Regions from separate parts of the Bradyrhizobium sp. LB14.3 genome, predicted to be linked through region 1. Evidence: riboswitches for the same ligand, from Rfam matches in the RefSeq annotation. Region 1 holds a riboswitch; each other region holds the start of a gene.
What was found. A riboswitch is a leader RNA that binds a small molecule or an ion and turns the genes downstream of it on or off. The one in region 1 is predicted to bind cobalamin.
Positions count from the first base shown of each region.

Region 2: it holds a riboswitch for cobalamin, as region 1 does, so the genes downstream of both, ABIB00_RS22020 (TonB-dependent receptor) here and ABIB00_RS31335 (5-methyltetrahydropteroyltriglutamate--homocysteine S-methyltransferase) in region 1, are expected to answer to the same signal.
Region 3: it holds a riboswitch for cobalamin, as region 1 does, so the genes downstream of both, ABIB00_RS21935 (DUF1636 family protein) here and ABIB00_RS31335 (5-methyltetrahydropteroyltriglutamate--homocysteine S-methyltransferase) in region 1, are expected to answer to the same signal.

Region 1 is NZ_JBEPQT010000025.1:84,721-86,915, forward strand. It holds partial or broken gene ABIB00_RS31335 (5-methyltetrahydropteroyltriglutamate--homocysteine S-methyltransferase) at 283-1,153, opposite strand; cobalamin riboswitch at 1,251-1,446, opposite strand; gene ABIB00_RS31340 (hypothetical protein) at 1,624-1,791, opposite strand.
Region 2 is NZ_JBEPQT010000012.1:89,266-91,460, reverse strand. It holds gene ABIB00_RS22020 (TonB-dependent receptor) at 1-1,368, opposite strand, end outside; cobalamin riboswitch at 1,482-1,683, opposite strand; gene ABIB00_RS22015 (histidine phosphatase family protein) at 1,754-2,195, shown strand, end outside.
Region 3 is NZ_JBEPQT010000012.1:72,044-74,238, reverse strand. It holds gene cobW (cobalamin biosynthesis protein CobW) at 1-566, opposite strand, end outside; gene ABIB00_RS21935 (DUF1636 family protein) at 563-937, opposite strand; cobalamin riboswitch at 1,033-1,252, opposite strand; gene cobO (cob(I)yrinic acid a,c-diamide adenosyltransferase) at 1,293-1,928, shown strand; gene ABIB00_RS21925 (cobyric acid synthase) at 1,939-2,195, shown strand, end outside.

The DNA of each region.
Region 1 (2,195 bases):
GCCTCGGCTCAGTGTCTCGCCGTAGACTAGCGTAGATCTTTTTACCGCCGTCCCACGTGTGGCCGGCAAGCTGGCAATTAGATCTCATCACAAAACTTTCTGTGCGATGATGTCTAGCCGGGACCGGCGCTTGTCGCATCTATGACAGTGTATGTATTCATCAAACCAAGACATCCGACGTTGTTCGGTAGCCCGGACTCGTTTTGTGACTAAATCAGCAGCTTGCATGTCAGGTGCAACTGGCATGGGGTTTCTATTGTCCAGCGGCACCGTGAGCGCCGCTTTGGCGACAATTGCGTCCAACTGGTCGGGTGCCCGAACCAGATCGACATGAAGCCCGGCAACGGGCAAGGCCAAGGGTTGTTTCAAGATTGTCGCCGATAGCTCCGAAACATGTGGCCAGCATGATTTTAAGGGCAGGCACAACCTTTGCGAAATGAGCATAGGCCCGGCGGACAGCCGCCCGAGATGCTTCGTCGACGTCCGTCACCAGGCATGGCTCGTCGAGCTGAACCCATTCAGCACCGCGCGAGGCTAGTTCGCGGAGAACATCGACATAGACTGGGAGGAGCCGATCGAGCAGCGACAGTGGATTGAATTCGGGATTAACGCTGTTGCCGAGCTTCAGGAAAGTGACTGGGCCAACTAGGACGGGCGCGTTTGGTAGCCGAGGCTTTTTTGCCTCCTCATATTCCTCGGTGGGCTTTCGAGAGGAATACTTAAAGATCTGATCCCGGTGAAATTCCGGCACCATGTAGTGGTAGTTGGTATCGAACCACTTCGCCATTTCCTGTGCGGCTACGCCAAACCCATGCTGAGCGTGACCACCGTCCTGAGCGCCACGCGCCATGGTGACGTAGGTCTTGAGCGACACAGGACCTTCGGTCCAGCCGTAGACGTCGGGAATGGCGCCGACCATTACGCTGGTATCGAGCACATGGTCGTAAAACGAGAAGTCATTCGACGGAATGACGGTCGCACCGCGGGATTTCTGCTGTGCCCAATTAGCGACACGAAGTCCACTCCCCGCCTCGAGGAGCTCGGCTTCGCTGGAGTCTCCCGCCCAGTAGCTCTCGAGCGCGAATTTGAGTTCGCGTCGTGGGCCGATGCGTGACATCCCCAGTGTGGCAACGGGAAGCGAAAGAAAAGACATAGCTCAGACCCCATGATTGGGGCAAAGGTCATGGCGGACGCATGCAGCGAATATCGCGTGAGCGACAGCTGCTTGCGCACACCGGGACACCCCCCGTGGACGATATATTGTCGAGGCAGGTCTCCTGGCTCGCGGGTCGTCGCTGCTGTCCGGCCTTCCCGAAGCCGCATGGCTTCAGTGACTTCGCTGGACAGCGGCTCGCCGCTTACGCGGGGGCAGCGCCGGCATTGCACCGGCTTCCCTCTTAGCTCCGGATCAAACGAAATCCGAAGACCACGACGGCTGGCATTAGGCGCACGAGGATCGATCCGTCAACCTACTAAGTGTTGCCGCGATATTGACCAAGAGATTGCGAGCTGCACCAGGTAGGGCACAACGGTCTTACTCCCGGCCTGGTAAAAACGCGTGGATCTTTGGAGCCTCCGTTGTGAATGCGTCCGCTCAACACCCTCTTGGCGTAGTCGGATGAGCTAACGCGAGCAGAACGAACGCGCTGGGCGGTCCGACATCTGCGTGATCGCGACAAACCTGGTCTTTTCCGTCAGCACCTTCTCGAACTCGCCCTTGAGGAAGTTGCGATCGTCCTCGGCCGGCATCCGCTTGATCACAGCGCCATGAGGCTCCTTAGGAATTGCCAAGGCCGGATTGCTCCAGGATCGAACGGATGATCAGGTCGGACTGCCTGTGTTCGACAGACCCAGCGACGAGCCGCGAGCTCGATCGCTCCGTAGCGTTGCTCAAGATGATCTCCTCGGTGCGCTAAGCACTTACGTCCTGAGCAACTTTGGCGCGCGCCTTCGTTGTTTCCGTCGCCGCTGGCGAGTAGTGCAGCCTGGACCTTGGCCTGCGCGACATCGCAGGAACAGTTCCGGACGTCAGGATGCACCCTGACTTGCGAAACTGGAGTAAGCGGCGGGAGAGCGGGCGGCGGGGATCCTGTTATGACCCTACGCTCCATGCACTTGTGCATGGTGAGCGTGGGACCGGCTGCCGAGCTTCTCGTACGTCTTCAGGATCTCCGGACCGATCTCTCGCGCGTGCA
Region 2 (2,195 bases), on a different contig from region 1:
GTTCGGGAAGTTTGCCGCGCCCGGCCTGACGAAGTCGAGATAACTCGACGAAAGCGTCGTGACCAAGCGGTTGTCGAAGCCGGCGATGTTGGCATCCCAGATCAAGTCGGTGATGTTGCCGGCAAGGCGCTGGCTGTGCGCGACATAGAAGCGCTCGCGATACACCCTGTTCGTCGTGGAGTCGAACGCCTCAACTTCATTGTTGAACCAGGTGCGTTCTGCACCATAACCATAGGCCTGGCTTTTCAGCGTCAGGTCAGGCGCAAGCCTCAGCTCGAAGCCACCGCGCAGCCACACCTCCTGCGCCACGTTTCGATTGTCGAGGACGTTGTAGTTGGTGTTGAAAGTGCGGTCGTCGATGGTGACAGCCCCAAGATCAGTCCTGTTGAAGTAATTGCCCGAAACGATCCCCGTCGTCGCATGCGAGCCGCTGAAGGCGATCGGCACCAGCGGTGCACCCCAATAGGCTTTCGAACGGTCTTCCCGATACTCGATCGCGCCCCAGATCTTGAGACTGTCCGAAATGCGGTAGTTGAGCTGGCCGGAGACGTCGAGCGTCTTGGTGTTGGTGTCGTCGGCAAAGCCGTTGAGCGAAGCACGGCTGACATCGAAGCGATAGTCGAGTCCCGCTACGTTGGTGCTGCCGCCCGAACCGTAATGCGCGCCGAACGAGTTCAGCGAGTCCCAGGAGAAATCGGCTTCGTTCCGGATTGGTCCGGTGTGCGGCTGCTTGGTGACGGTGTTGATCGCGCCACCGGCGGCACCTTCGCCCGAGATCAGCGAGGCCGGGCCTTTCAGGAATTCCACTGCTTCGAGATTGGCCGTGTCCATGATCCGCGAAGTCATGTTCTGCGGGCCGATCTTGATGCCGTTGTAGAGCGTGTTGATCTGGCTATTGGTGAAGCCGCGCATCGAGAACGCCGCAGGCTCGGCCGGGTTATCCCCTGAGGTGACGCCGACGGCGCCCTGCGCAACCTCGGAAACAGTGCGATAGCCCTGCTCGCGCATAGTTTTCGCTGAAATCACCTCGACGGTGGCGGGGATCTCCCGCACGGTTAGACCAAGACGCGAGGCGCTCTCGGGGACAGCATTGGTGTTGAGCGGCGTTTGCGCCGCTGCGGTCGGTACGACAGGCTTGGGCGCTACGGATGCAGTCGCAGGCCGGCGCGCTGCTGCGCGGCGTGGGCTCTGCGCTTCCCGGGCGGCCGGCCTGGCCAGCTTCCGGGGACGAGCGGGCGATATCTCGACGGGCGGCAGAGGTTCGCGAACCTGCTGCGCCATCGCAGCGGGCAGATCAAGGACGGCAAGGGATGTGAGCGCAGCGGACGCAAGGAAATTGCGCAGCCGGATGGCATGGACGGAAAACATGGTTCAGACCTCGGTATGACGTCAGTGGCACGTCACAGCGAACGAGGTCTCACCTTGGCTTGTCAGCCTTCCGATGAAGCCGAATGTCTGTACTCCCCGACCGACATCTTCGCGTGTGACCACGGCTGACGGCAGGTCTCCTGGCTCGCGGGTCACTACCTTGCGTCGCCTTCCCGGGACCGAGATACCCAGTGGCTCGTGACGCAAGATTCGCCGCTTACAGTTGCGGGGGCAGCCACGGCATTGGGGACAAAGTCCCCGCACCGCATTCCCTTTTCATCCCCTCTCGGGGAAACCGTCACGAGCATCTAGGATTACGATCCAGACAGAGTCAATGTGCCAGCAGGCGTTATTGCCACAACGACCAACTTCCTTGGAGATAAGCATGGAAGGCGAGACCTTCCTCTGGCTGATACGGCATGCGCCCGTCGACGGGATCGCCGGGACGATCCATGCAGCCGATGCGCCGGCCGATCTCGGCGGTCGCGCGCAGTTGGAGGCGCTGCGGCAGCGTCTGCCGCAGAACGCCACGAGCTTTGCGAGCCCGTCGCGGCGCACGGTCGAGACGGCCCGCGTGCTGGGGCTAGAACCCGAGTTGGTGGGCGAATTCAGCGAGCAGGATTTCGGTGCCTGGACCGGTCGTCGGCATGACGATCTCGCAGCGACCGGAGGAGGCGCCTATGCGCAGTTCTGGAACGATCCGGCGCACGGACGGCCGCCGGGCGGCGAAAGCTTTGAGGATCAGGTCACGCGCGTCCGGCTGGGGCTCTCGCGGATCGGAGCCGGATCGGCCACGCTCGTCGTGCATTCCGGCACCATCCGCGCGG
Region 3 (2,195 bases), on a different contig from region 1:
GCAAGATCCGCCTTGGTCAGCAGCACGATGTCCGCGCAGGCGATCTGGTCCTCGAACACCTCCGACAGCGGCGTCTCGTGATCGAGATTTTTGTCCGCCGCGCGCTGCGCTTCGACAGCAATCGGGTCGGGCGCGAAGCGACCAGCGGCGACAGCTTCGGCATCGGCCAGCGCGATTACGCCGTCGACCGTGATGCGCGAACGGATCTCCGGCCAGTCAAATGCCTTCAGCAACGGCTTTGGCAGCGCCAGGCCCGAGGTTTCGATCAGGATGTGATCGGGCCTTACCGGCCGCGACAGCAACTTCTCCATGGTCGGAATGAAATCGTCGGCAACGGTGCAGCAGATGCAGCCATTGGCGAGCTCGATGATGTTCTCTTCCGGACAATTGGCGTCGGCACAGGATTTCAGGATCTCGCCGTCAACGCCCTGGCTGCCGAACTCGTTGACGAGCACCGCAAGCTTCTTGCCGTTGGCGTTGGCGAGCAGATGCTGGATCAGCGTCGTCTTGCCGGAGCCGAGAAATCCCGTGACCACCGTGACCGGGACTTTTGCGAGCGAATTCATTCGGCGGCCTCCGGCACGACGGCCATGGGGGGAATGCGGGCAAGCGATTGCTTGCGGAAGATCTCGGGACGGCTGCGCCAGGGCACGAGGCCGTCGGGCGCGGCGGCATAGGCGGCGGCGCCCGCGACCACGTCGGGCGCATTCGCATCCGACAGGCGACCATAGACATAAGACCAGCGGCCGGGCGCGCTGAGCGCGACCGAGCAGCCTTGGCTGCATGCAGACAGGCATTCGACCGGAACTACATTGACGCCGTCGGGCACGCCGGCATCGAGGATCGCACCATGCAGGCGCTTGCCGGGTGTCGCCTCGCCTTCGCCGAGCGTCTCCCCGGCACGGCAGGTGATGCAGACGTGAAGTGTGACGGTCATCGCCTCTTCCAGAATAAACGGCGGGAAGCGAAGAGGCGCACGAACCATTCTTGCGAAGGCCCGCTTCCCCGTCGCGGAACACCCCGTCCGCCGGTCCAAAATCGTCCGCGCTGGCAGGTCTCCCGGCTTCCGGAGCAGGGTTTCCCCTTCGATCCCCGCCTTCCCGATCCCCAAGGGGGGTCAGTGGCTTCGGGCATCTCTCCGGTCACGGTCGCGGGGGCGGCTGCATTTTGGAACCAAATCTTGCCGATTCGGACCCTATCGCATTCCCTCTTCGCCTGTCGTAGGACAGGAACCAACGCCGGGCCACCATTTGCCCCCGGCCGCCTCTTGTCAAGCCGAAGGACCCCGTCCGATGACGCCCGAACCGGATACCCAAACGGTCGACGAGACCGATGCCCGCCACGCCTCGAAAATGGCGAAGAAGAAGGTCGCCCGCGACAAGATCATGGCGACCAAGAGCGGTGAAAAGGGCCTCATCATCGTCCACACCGGCGCCGGCAAGGGCAAGTCCTCCTCCGCCTTCGGCATGATCGTCCGCTGCGTCGCCCATGGCTTCCCCTGCGCGGTCGTGCAATTCATCAAGGGCGCCTGGGACACCGGCGAGCGTCGCATGCTCACCGGCCATTTCGGCGACCTCTGCCAGTTCCACGCCATGGGCGAAGGCTTCACCTGGGAGACGCAGGACCGCGCCCGCGACATCGCCGCAGCGCGCGCCGGCTGGGAGAAGGCCAAGGAGCTGATTCTCGACCACAACCTGCGCATGGTCGTGCTCGACGAGATCAACATCGCGCTGCGCTACGACTATCTCGACATCGCCGAGGTCGTCGATTTTCTGGCTACGCAGAAGCCGCCGATGACGCATGTCGTGCTCACGGGACGCAACGCCAAGGACGAGCTGATCGAGATCGCCGACCTCGTCACCGAGATGACGCTGGTCAAGCATCCCTTCCGCTCCGGCATCAAGGCGCAAGCCGGCGTCGAGTTCTGAGAAACTCGCGATGGCGCGCGCATTGATGATCCAGGGGGCCGGCTCGGACGTGGGCAAGTCGCTCATCGTCGCCGGCCTCGCGCGCGCCTTCACGCGACGCGGCCTGCGCGTGCTCCCGTTCAAGCCGCAGAACATGTCGAACAATGCGGCCGTGACCGTCGACGGCGGCGAGATCGGCCGCGCCCAGGCGCTCCAGGCGCTCGCCGCCGGCGTCGAGCCGCACACCGACATGAACCCGGTGCTGCTGAAGCCCGAGACCGATGTCGG